2 regions of the Enterobacter sp. ECC-219 genome follow, and region 2 is predicted to be linked to the other one. Evidence: predicted binding sites of a transcription regulator. Region 2 holds the regulator's gene; the other holds the start of a gene.
What was found. Region 2 encodes CRP, which controls carbon source genes, mostly activating them, when cyclic AMP is high. Its sites were predicted from a motif close to ATGTGANNNNNNTCACAT; they were not measured.
Positions count from the first base shown of each region.

Region 1: a site for CRP is predicted at 1,871-1,888, ahead of V1603_RS03770 (PTS mannitol transporter subunit IICBA). Genes of this name have one in related genera too.

Region 1 is NZ_CP143680.1:808,855-815,137, reverse strand. Features, by position in the region: gene V1603_RS03780 (HlyD family secretion protein) at 15-1,151, opposite strand; gene V1603_RS03775 (DUF3302 domain-containing protein) at 1,154-1,510, opposite strand; gene V1603_RS03770 (PTS mannitol transporter subunit IICBA) at 2,147-4,054, shown strand; gene mtlD (mannitol-1-phosphate 5-dehydrogenase) at 4,158-5,306, shown strand; gene mtlR (mannitol operon repressor MtlR) at 5,303-5,893, shown strand; gene V1603_RS03755 (YibL family ribosome-associated protein) at 5,952-6,283, shown strand, end outside.
Region 2 is NZ_CP143680.1:207,448-213,730, forward strand. Features, by position in the region: gene V1603_RS01130 (hydrolase) at 7-1,029, shown strand; gene V1603_RS01135 (YheU family protein) at 1,026-1,244, shown strand; gene V1603_RS01140 (phosphoribulokinase) at 1,275-2,144, shown strand; gene V1603_RS01145 (OsmC family protein) at 2,211-2,615, opposite strand; gene crp (cAMP-activated global transcriptional regulator CRP) at 2,927-3,559, shown strand; gene V1603_RS01155 (YccS/YhfK family putative transporter) at 3,617-5,704, shown strand; gene V1603_RS01160 (aspartate aminotransferase family protein) at 5,701-6,283, opposite strand, start outside.

The sequences.
Region 1 (6,283 bases), 600 kb from region 2:
CTGCCCCGGAAGGATTAGTGATCGAGATAGAGGTAGTGCATCCAGCTGGTCATACGCAGCAGCACTTTACGCATTACCGAGACGTGGGCGAAATGATCCGAATAGACCGCCACCTGGGCATAAATGCCGTCCGGCAAAGCATCGACGTCAGCGTTAGGCTCCAGCTCAATCAGCGCCTGTACGCCATCCGTACCCGGCGCGACGGTCAGTGCCTGCAACGCGCCCTGCGCCTGATACGACCCGCCCGGCACCACAGGCAGAACGCTGGTGAGCTTACCGGTGAACACCTGGCCCGGCAGCGCGTTAAACACCACTTCCGCTTCATCGCCCGGCTTCAGGCGCAGCAGCGAGTTCTGACGGAACTGGGCCACAATCTGACGCTTCTGTTCAGGAATGAAGACCATCACCGGGCGCAAAGGCAGCGCGGCGGCATAGGTTCCCGGACGAATCAGCACCTGGGTGATATAGCCGTTGCTCGGCGCGCGCACCACGGTCTGATCGAGGTTGTATTTCGCTTCAGCAAGCTGGGCGCGTAACGAGGCAATCTGCGACTGCTCGCCGTTCACCATGCTGTCCAGCTGGCTTTGAATCTGCGTCTGTTCAGCAACGGAACCTTTCACCATGGCATCCTGCGCCAGATAGTTCTGCCGCGCGTTATCAATATCGCTTTCAGAGAACGGATTCACCTTCGCCTGGCTGCCTTTCAGGTAGCGCTGATAATCTTTATACAGGCGATCGCGTTCAGCGGAGACGCGTGTTGTATTGGCAACCGCTTCCGACAGCTGCGCTTTCAGATTGTCGATATTGTGCGTCGCGGTCACCAGGTCTGCCTTCAGTCTGTCGACGCGCGCCTGATAGCGGCCCGGATCCAGTTTAAATAACACTTCGCCTTTTTTAATGAGCTGGTTATTTTTATCGGTCACTTCAGTCACCACCCCCGTGACCTGCGGCGTAATCGGAATGGAAATAACCGCTTTTTGCGCCGTAAAGGTATACGGATGGTTATAGTTCATTAGCAGAATAAGTCCGGCAACAATAAACACGCCTCCTAACGTCGCGGTAGCAAGCGTCCACTGGTTTACCGGAATACGGAATATTTTAAAGATTGCCCAGGCAAATGCCACATAGGTCAGAATAATCAACAGATCCATGATTAGCGCTCCAGCGTGTTTTTATCATCAGAGGGCTGAACCGCTGCCAGCTTGTGTTCTAACTCGGCCACGCGTTTGGCCAGCGCATCCATGCCCGGAACCTCATCCGCCCTGGTGATGTGGTTCTGCATACCCCAGCCGCGATCTTCGCGGTACAGGGTGGCCCAAATCCACAGGAACGGCCAGATGGCATGGAGCGTAAACAGGCTGATCCAGCCTGCCGTATGAATAGCATCGGCATGGGGATGATTGCGCTTTTTGGCCATATTATAGGGGATATCATGAATGGCGATGATTCCGTAAAAAAGAACCAGAAATACAAAAATCAACACGCCCAGAGCGAAATAGTTGAGAAACATATTCTCCTCACTTAAACAACGTCAACTCATTAAACTAATAAAACAGCACGCAGCCTAATTAATTTATTTTTAAATTTAAAAGGCACACTGATTATTTCAGAGCCGGGGAGTATCGTTTTTTATAATATCTCCATGCAAGTTTATAAGCGTGTCAAAATATATCCTGAATAATAATATACTCAACCTTACATAATGAGCGTAATTCAGGTTTTAGCTTTCCGCCATACTACATACGAAAAGTGTTTTTTTAGCTTTCCGTGTCACGGAAGGCCATCCTGACGCCGATCCCAGTCGGAGAAATCTGCATAAAAATATTTTGTGAAATCAGTCACAATCCAGAAACAAACTCACGAAACCAAAAAGAGATATACATCACAAAAATCCGTGGTTTTTGCTTCTTTTCTCGCCATCGTATTTTTTTTGCCCACTTATTTTGTGATTCAGATCACCATGAAGGGCGGCACACCCCCTGCATTTACGTGATGGGCATCACATAAATTTTCGCTGTCTGGACAGTTGAACGATTCAGTGCCAGATTTCACAGCATCAGAACAGGGCCCGGCTACCTCTGCCGCCGCACATTAACGATAAACCTCGGGCCGCAAGCCTAAGCGTAAACATAAGAAGGGGTGTTTTATGTCATCCGATTTCAAGATCAAAGTTCAAAGCTTTGGTCGTTTCCTCAGCAACATGGTGATGCCAAATATCGGCGCGTTTATCGCGTGGGGTATTATCACCGCATTGTTTATTCCGACAGGGTGGTTGCCTAACGAAACGCTGGCGAAACTTGTTGGCCCAATGATTACCTATCTCCTGCCGCTGCTCATCGGTTACACCGGTGGTCGTCTGGTGGGCGGTGACCGTGGTGGCGTAGTGGGTGCTATCACGACTATGGGTGTTATCGTCGGTGCGGATATGCCGATGTTCCTCGGTGCGATGATTGCCGGTCCTCTCGGCGGCTGGGCGATTAAGAAATTCGACGTCTGGGTTGATGGCAAGATCAAATCCGGCTTCGAAATGCTGGTGAACAACTTCTCTGCGGGCATCATCGGGATGATCCTCGCGATTCTGGCGTTCCTCGGCATTGGTCCTGCTGTTGAAGTGCTGTCCAAACTGCTGGCGGCGGGCGTTAACTTCATGGTGGCGCACGACATGCTGCCGCTGGCGTCTATCTTCGTTGAACCGGCGAAAATCCTGTTCCTGAACAACGCCATCAACCACGGTATCTTCTCGCCGCTGGGTATTCAGCAGTCTCACGATCTCGGCAAGTCCATCTTCTTCCTGATTGAAGCGAACCCGGGTCCGGGCATGGGCGTTCTGCTGGCGTACATGTTCTTTGGTCGCGGCAGCGCGAAGCAGTCTGCTGGCGGTGCGGCTATCATCCACTTCCTGGGCGGTATCCACGAAATTTACTTCCCGTACGTGCTGATGAACCCACGCCTGATCCTGGCCGTTATCCTCGGCGGTATGACCGGCGTGTTCACCCTGAGCGTGCTGGGCGGCGGCCTGGTCTCTCCTGCTTCTCCGGGCTCTATCCTGGCGGTGCTGGCGATGACCCCGAAAGGTGCGTACTTCGCGAACATCGCGGCGATCTGTGCCGCAATGGCGGTCTCCTTCGTGGTCTCTTCTATCCTGCTGAAAACCAGCAAAGTGAAAGAAGACGACGATATTGAAGCGGCAACCCGCCGTATGCACGACATGAAAGCCGAATCCAAAGGCGCAACCCCGCTGGCGGCTGGCGACGTCTCTAACGACCTGAGCCACGTGCGTAAAATCATCGTTGCCTGCGACGCCGGTATGGGTTCCAGCGCAATGGGTGCAGGCGTGCTGCGTAAGAAAGTGCAGGATGCGGGCCTGACCAACATCTCCGTGACCAACAGCGCCATTAACAGCCTGCCGCCGGACGTTGACCTGGTCATCACGCACCGCGACCTGACCGAACGCGCCATGCGTCAGGTGCCGCAGGCACAGCACATCTCGCTGACCAACTTCCTCGACAGCGGCCTGTACACCAGCCTGACCGAACGTCTGGTTGCCGCGCAGCGTCATGAAGATAATGAAGTGAAAGTGCGTACCAGCCTGCAGGACAGCTTTGACGAGAGCAATGCTCACCTGTTCAAGCTGGGCGCGGAGAACATCTTCCTCGGTCGTACCGCGGCCACTAAAGAAGAGGCGATTCGCTTTGCTGGTGAACAACTGGTGAAAGGCGGCTACGTTCAGCCAGAATACGTTGAAGCGATGCTGGAACGTGAAAAACTGACGCCGACCTACCTGGGTGAATCCATCGCGGTTCCGCACGGTACGGTTGAAGCGAAAGACCGCGTGCTGAAAACCGGCGTAGTGTTCTGTCAGTATCCTGACGGCGTGCGCTTCGGTGAAGAAGAGGACGACATCGCCCGTCTGGTGATTGGTATCGCCGCTCGCAATAACGAGCACATTCAGGTGATTACCAGCCTGACCAACGCGCTGGACGACGAAACCGTCATTGAGCGTCTGGCTAACACCACCAGCGTTGAAGAAGTTCTGGCCCTGCTCAACAAATAGCAGTCCCTCTTCCCTCTCCCCTTTGGGGAGAGGGCTAGGGTGAGGAGGTAAACGTTCCTCACCCCAGCCCTCTCGGGTAAAAACATTGATTAAGGTTAACACTATGAAAGCATTACATTTTGGTGCAGGTAACATCGGTCGTGGCTTTATCGGTAAACTGCTGGCAGACGCGGGCATTACCCTGACATTCGCCGATGTGAATCAGGTGGTTCTGGATGCCCTGAATGCCCGTCATAGCTATCAGGTCCATGTGGTGGGTGAAAATGAACAGGTTGAAACCGTCTCTGGCGTCAACGCGGTCAGCAGCATCGGCGATGACGTGATTGATCTGATCGCCAGCGTTGACCTGGTGACCACCGCTGTGGGCCCGGTCGTACTTGAGCGTATCGCTCCAGCAGTCGCGAAAGGCCTGGCAAAACGTAAGGCGCAGGGCAACGACGCTCCGCTGAACATCATCGCCTGCGAAAACATGGTGCGCGGTACCACGCAGCTGAAAGGTCACGTCATGGCGGCCGTGGCTGACGAAGATAAAGCCTGGGTTGACGCGCACGTTGGTTTTGTCGATTCCGCCGTGGACCGCATTGTTCCGCCGTCCGAATCCGCCACCCACGATCCGCTGGAAGTGACCGTAGAAACCTTCAGCGAGTGGATCGTCGATAAAACCCAGTTTAAGGGCACGCTGCCGACCATTCCGGGTATGGAATTAACCGATAACCTGATGGCATTTGTCGAACGCAAACTCTTCACGCTGAACACCGGGCATGCTATAACCGCGTACCTCGGAAAGTTGGCCGGTCATCAGACCATTCGTGATGCGATCCTCGATGAGCAGATCCGCGCGGTGGTAAAAGGGGCGATGGAAGAGAGCGGCGCGGTGCTGATCAAACGCTACGGTTTTGATGCTGATAAACACGCAGCATACATCCAGAAAATCCTCAGCCGCTTTGAAAACCCGTATCTGAAAGATGACGTTGAGCGCGTGGGCCGTCAGCCGCTGCGTAAGCTGAGCGCGGGCGACCGCCTGATTAAGCCGCTGCTCGGCACGCTGGAATACGGTCTGCCGCACGCCAATCTGGTGAAAGGAATTGCCGCCGCGATGCACTACCGCAGCGAGCAGGATCCGCAGGCGATTGAGCTGGCTCAGCTGATTGATGACAAAGGCGCGCAGGCTGCGCTGGCGCAGATTTCCGGTCTGGACGCCAGCAGCGACGTGGTGGCGGAGGCGGTTAACGCATATAACGCAACCAAATGATACAGAATCCGGCGCAGGTTAGCCTGCGCCCGAATAACAGATTGTCAGATATGCAGGCAATAATGGAACAAACCCAGGCCTTTGAAAATCGTGTGCTTGAGCGTCTGAATGCTGGCAAAACCGTACGAAGTTTCCTGATTGCCGCCGTCGAGCTGTTAACCGAGGCGGTGAACATTCTGGTGCTTCAGGTGTTTCGCAAAGACGACTACGCGGTAAAGTACGCTGTAGAACCGTTACTGGACGGAGACGGACCGCTGGGCGATCTGTCGGTGCGCCTGAAGCTGATTTATGGCCTGGGCGTGCTCAACCGACAAGAGTATGAAGATGCGGAACTGTTAATGGCGCTGCGCGAAGAGCTCAATCATGACGGTAATGAGTATACCTTTACCGATGATGAGATTCTGGGCCCCTTCGGCGAGTTGCACTGCGTTACCGCCCTGCCTCCTGCTCCCCATTTTGATAACAGCGACCCTGAACTGTACGCGATGCAAAAGCTGCGCTATCAACAGGTTGTCCGTTCCACTATGGTCCTCTCCCTGACTGAGCTGATTTCTAAAATCAGCTTAAAAAAAGCGTTTCAGAAGTAAGCCAGTTCACATTGGTGTATCCTTCCCTGTAAATTCCCCGTTTTCAGAGTCATTTGTCATGAAAGAAGTCGAAAAGAACGAAATTAAACGCCTGAGCGACCGCCTGGATCTGATCCGTCACCAGATGGCTGGCCTGTCGCTGGTCGATTCCGCCGAGAAGTACGCCGAGCTGGAGAAAGAGACCGCGAAGCTGGAAGCTGAAATCGAGCGCCTGCGCGAAGTGAAAGGCCAGAAGCTGAGCAAAGAAGCGCAGAAGCTGATGAACATGCCGCACCGCCGCGCGATCACCAAAAAAGAGCAGGCTGACATGGGTAAGCTGAAGAGAAGCGTCCGTGGCCTGGTGGTGGTGCACCCGATGACCGAGCTTGGCCGCGAAATGGGCCTGAAAGA
Region 2 (6,283 bases):
GCGCTTATGACCCAAATCATTCCTTCAGACTTCGACATTGCGGCCGAAGACAGCACCGAGTTCGTGCCCCTGCGCGGCGTGGCCAATCCCCATTTGCAGACCATGCTGCCGCGGCTGATCCGCCGCAAGGTTCAGTTCACTCCGCACTGGCAGCGGCTTGACCTGCCAGACGGTGATTTTCTGGATCTCGCCTGGAGCGAAGCGCCGGAACAGGCGCGTCATAAGCCGCGGCTGGTAGTCTTTCACGGTCTCGAGGGGAGCCTGCACAGCCCGTATGCACATGGGTTAATTGAGGCGGCAAAAGCGCGCGGCTGGCTCGGCGTGGTGATGCATTTTCGCGGCTGTAGCGGCGAGCCGAACCGGCAGAAACGCATTTATCACTCGGGTGAAACCGAAGACGGAACGTGGTTCTTACACTGGCTGCGGGACAACTTTGGCACCGTGCCAACGGCCGCCGTGGGCTATTCGCTGGGTGGAAATATGCTCGCCTGCCTGCTGGCCAAAGAGGGCGACAGCGTACCGCTGAATGCTGCAGTGATTGTTTCCGCGCCGTTTATGCTGGAGCAGTGCAGCTACCATATGGATAAAGGCTTTTCCCGCGTCTATCAGCGCTACCTGCTTAACCTGCTGAAGGCCAACGCGGCGCGTAAGCTCAAGGCCTACCCGGATACCCTGCCGGTAAGCCTGCGCCAGTTGAAAAAGGTGCGTCGTATTCGCGAGTTCGACGATCTGATCACTGCGAAAATCCACGGCTTCGCCGATGCAATTGACTATTATCGTCAGTGCAGCGCCATGCCGCTGCTCAGCAAAATCACGCAGCCGACGCTGATCATTCACGCCAAGGATGACCCGTTTATGGATCACCACTCGATCCCCGCGCAGGAATTCCTGCCCGACAACGTTCACTATCAGTTAACTGAACATGGCGGCCACGTTGGGTTTATCGGCGGCACGCTGCGCCGCCCGAAAATGTGGCTGGAGGCGCGTATTCCTGACTGGCTTACTCCTTACCTGGACGGTGCAAAATGATCATTCCCTGGCAAGATCTGGCTCCCGAAACGCTCGATAATCTGATTGAAAGCTTTGTATTACGCGAAGGCACCGATTATGGTGAACATGAGCGTTCGCTTGAGCAAAAGGTCAACGATGTTAAACGCCAGCTGAAAAGCGGCGACGTGGTGCTGGTGTGGTCAGAACTGCATGAGACGGTCAATATCATGCCCCGCAACGCGTTTCACGGCTGATCTTCCAACCTTTTCAGTCAGGGAGTTGCTATGTCTGCCAGACATCCCATTATTGCCGTTACGGGGTCGAGTGGTGCGGGAACCACCACCACCAGCCTCGCTTTTCGCAAGATTTTCGCCCAGCTGAATCTCCGTTCGGCGGAGGTCGAAGGCGACAGCTTTCACCGCTATACGCGTCCGGAGATGGACATGGCGATCCGCAAGGCGCGCGATCTGGGTAAACACATCAGCTACTTCGGCCCGGAAGCCAATGATTTCGGTCTGCTGGAGCAAACCTTCCGCGAATACGGGCAGAGCGGTACCGGGCAGTCCCGAAAGTATCTTCACACCTACGATGAAGCCGTACCCTGGAACCAGGTACCAGGCACCTTTACCCCCTGGCAACCGCTGCCGGAACCCACCGATGTATTATTTTATGAAGGATTGCACGGCGGCGTGGTTACGCCTCAGCACGACGTGGCGCGCCACGTGGATCTGCTGGTCGGGGTGGTCCCTATCGTTAACCTGGAGTGGATCCAGAAGCTAACGCGTGACATGAGCGAGCGCGGCCATTCGCGCGAGGCGGTGATGGACTCCGTGGTGCGCTCCATGGAAGACTACATCAATTACCTCACGCCACAGTTCTCCCGCACCCACATTAACTTCCAGCGCGTGCCGACGGTGGACACCTCCAATCCGTTCGCGGCGAAAAGCATCCCGTCGCTGGACGAGAGCTTTGTGGTGATCCACTTCCGCAATCTTGAAGGCATTGATTACCCCTGGCTGCTGGCGATGCTGCAGGGCTCGTTTATTTCGCACATGAATACGTTAGTGGTGCCGGGTGGAAAAATGGGGCTGGCAATGGAGCTCATCATGACGCCGCTGGTTCAGCGGTTGATGGAAGGGAAGCAGATCGCGTAAAGATGTTCCCTCTCCCCGTGGGAGAGGGTTAGGGTGAGGGCATCAACACGCACGATGCCCCGTGAATCACACCTCAATCACTTCATACGAATGCGTAATTTTTACCGCTTTCTCCAGCATTAGCGCCACAGAGCAGTACTTCTCCGCAGACAGGTCCACCGCGCGTGAAACCGCCGCGTCTTTCAGCGCTTTCCCGGTGACAACAAAGTGCAGATTAATGTGGGTGAACAGGCGTGGCGCCTCTTCGCGACGTTCTGAGGTGAGTTTAACCTCGCAATCCGTTACGTCATGACGACCTTTTTGCAGAATCGACACCACGTCAATCGCGCTGCATCCACCTGCCGCCATCAGCACCATTTCCATTGGGCTCGGCGCTTTATCGCCGGAGTTACCATCCATCAAAATCTGGTGTCCTGACGCGGACTCCCCCAGGAACGTTAAACCTTCAACCCACTTCACGCGCGCTTGCATATTCATTAACTCCAACGTTGCATTTTTGGTGACAGATTACGCGTGCGTTACATTTCTCGCAATGGAAGGCGACCTGCATCATGCTGAAGCGAGACACCAGGAGACACGCGGCGAAAGCTATGCTAAAACACTCAGGATGCTACAGTAATACATTGACGTTACACATGTATGCAGAGGACATCAAACTTTACTGGCTGCGAAACGTTACGACAGCCGACTTCCCAGGGTATGGGTAAGAATTCGATTGCAACCCCAGAGTCCGGATGCATCTGATGACTCTGGTGACAGCTTATAACAGAGGATAACAGCGCATGGTGCTTGGCAAACCGCAAACAGACCCGACTCTCGAATGGTTCTTGTCTCATTGCCACATTCATAAGTACCCATCGAAGAGCACGCTGATTCACCAGGGTGAAAAAGCGGAAACGTTGTATTACATCGTCAAAGGCTCGGTGGCAGTGCTGATCAAAGATGAGGAAGGGAAAGAGATGATCCTTTCTTATCTGAACCAGGGCGATTTTATCGGTGAACTGGGCCTGTTTGAAGAAGGCCAGGAACGTAGCGCCTGGGTTCGTGCAAAGACAGCATGTGAAGTGGCTGAAATTTCTTACAAGAAATTCCGTCAGCTGATTCAGGTAAACCCTGACATCCTGATGCGTCTTTCTTCCCAGATGGCGCGCCGTCTGCAGGTGACGTCAGAGAAAGTGGGTAACCTCGCCTTCCTGGACGTGACCGGCCGTATCGCGCAAACCCTGCTGAACCTGGCGAAACAGCCAGACGCTATGACCCACCCGGACGGCATGCAAATTAAAATTACCCGTCAGGAAATTGGTCAGATCGTTGGTTGCTCCCGTGAAACAGTGGGCCGTATTCTGAAAATGCTGGAAGATCAAAACCTGATCTCCGCCCACGGTAAAACCATCGTGGTTTACGGAACCCGTTAATCCTGCTTAAACGGCGTGCCATCGCGAGGTGTCACGCCGTTTTTGTCTCTTTTCCCCATGTGGCGCAGGCTGATCTATCACCCGGAAGTTAACTACGCACTGCGACAAACGCTGGTGTTGTGTCTTCCTGTGGCCGTGGGCCTGCTCCTAGGTCATCTTCAGCAGGGCCTGCTGTTTTCCCTCGTGCCCGCCTGCTGCAACATCGCCGGTCTGGACACGCCGCATAAGCGCTTTTTCAAACGCCTGATTATCGGTGGCTGCCTGTTTGCAGGCTGTAGCCTCGCGGTGCAGCTGTTACTGGCTCGCGATATTCCCCTGCCACTGATCCTGACCGTGCTGGCGATGACCCTCGGCGTCACGGCGGAAATCAGCTCGCTGCACGCTCGCCTGCTTCCAGCGTCACTCATTGCGGCCATCTTTACCCTGAGCCTCGCCGGGAATATGCCCGTGTGGGAGCCGCTGCTGATCTACGCCCTCGGCACGCTGTGGTACGGGCTGTTTAACTGGTTCTGGTTCTGGCTATGGCGAGAGCAGCCGCTGCGAGAATCTCTGAGCCTGCTCTACGTGCAGCTTGCGGATTACTGCGAAGCCAAATACACCCTGCTCACCCAGCATACCGATCCGGAAAAATCCTTACCGCCGCTGCTGACGCGCCAGCAAAAAGTGGTGGATTTGATAAGCCAGTGCTATCAGCAGCTGCATATGCTCGCCGCAAACAAGAACCACGAGTACAAACGGCTGCTGCGTACCTTCCAGGTGGGGCTGGACCTTCAGGAGCATATCTCCGTTAGCCTTCATCACCCGCAGGAGGTGCAAAAGCTGGTTGAGCGCAGCCATGCCGAAGCGGTGATTCGCTGGAACGCGCAGACCGTCTCCGCGCGCCTGCGGGTGCTGGCTGACGATATACTTTATCACCGCTACCCCACGCGCTTTAACATGGACAAACAGCTCGGCGCGCTGGAGAAAATTGCCCGTCAGCACCCGGAAAATCCGGTCGGCCAGTTTGCCGCCTGGCACTTCAGCCGCATCGCCCGCGTGCTGCGCACCCAGCGACCGCTTTATCCCCGCGACCTGATGGCGGATAAACAAAAACGTCTGCCGCTGCTGCCGGCGCTCAAAAGCTATCTTTCTCTTAAATCGTCCGCCCTGCGCAACGCCGCACGAATTAGCGTCATGCTCAGTATCGCCAGCCTGATGGGCATGGCGCTGCACCTGCCGAAACCCTACTGGATCTTAATGACCGTGCTGTTTGTCACCCAGAACGGCTATGGCGCCACGCGGGTGCGCATTCTGCACCGGGCGGGCGGCACGATGGCGGGGCTGATTATTGCAGGCGTGACGCTGCACTTTCACGTGCCCGAGGGCTATACCCTGGCGGGCATGCTGGCTATCACCCTGGTGAGCTATCTAATCATTCGCAAAAACTACGGCTGGGCGATGGTGGGCTTTACGGTAACGGCGGTATATACCCTGCAACTGCTTACGCTTAACGGCGAACAGTTCATCGTTGCCCGCCTGATCGACACGCTGATTGGCTGCCTGATCGCCTTTGGCGGTATGGTCTGGCTGTGGCCACAGTGGCAGAGCGGGCTGCTGAGGCAAAACGCCCACGACGCGCTGGAGGCCGATCAGCAGGCCATTCGTCTGATCCTGAGCGACGATCCGCAGCCTTCCCCGCTTGCCTACGAACGTATGAAGGTCAACCAGGCGCATAACGCCCTCTTTAACTCGCTGAATCAGGCGATGCAGGAGCCGGGCTTTAATTCACATTATCTGGCGGATATGAAGCTGTGGGTGACGCACAGCCAGTTTATCGTCGAGCATATCAACGCCATGACGACGCTGGCGCGCGAGCACACGATGCTGACGCCGGGTCTGGCGCAGCGCTATTTGCAGTCGTGTGAAATTGCGTTGCAGAGGTGTCAGCAGCGTCTGGAGTATGACGCGCCGGGCGAATCGGGCGACTCAAACATTCTGGAAGCGCCGGAGACGTTAACCTACGGGCCGATGAGCACGCTGGAGCAGCATTTGCAGCGTGTGCTGGGACATCTGAACACCATGCACACCATTTCGTCGGTGGCATGGCGTCAGCGCCCGCATCACGGGATTTGGTTAACGCGCCGGTTAAAGCGAACCGAGTATTAGCCTTTAACGAGCTTCGCGACCGCCGCGGCAAAGCGGGTTAACCCGTCTTCTATATCTTTTTCTTCCACCACCAGCGACGGCGCAAAGCGCATCACGTCCGGCCCCGCGTTGAGCACCATGACGCCTTCATGCGCGGCAGCGTGAAGGAAATCGCGCGCGCGGCCTTTGTACTGCGGCTTCAGCTCGGCGCCAATCAACAGCCCCATTCCGCGGATCTCGCTGAACACGTCGTACTGTTCATCAATCTTTTTCAGGTGTTTCACAAACAGCTCGCGTTTCGCGCTAACGCCGTTCAGCACTTCCGGCGTGTTGATGATGTCGAACGCGGCTCCCGCCACGGCGCTCGCCAGCGGGTTACCGCCGTAGGTGGAGCCGTGAGATCCGACGTGGAACGCGGAGGCGATCTCCTGCGTCGTCAGTACCGCACTCACCGGGAAACCACCGCCGAGCGCTTTGGCGCTGGTCAGAATATCCGGCGTCACGCCGTAGTGCATGTAAGCAAACAGGTCTCCGGTACGCCCCATCCCGCACTGTACCTCATCAAACACCAGCAGCGCCTGATGTTCGTCGCACAGCGCG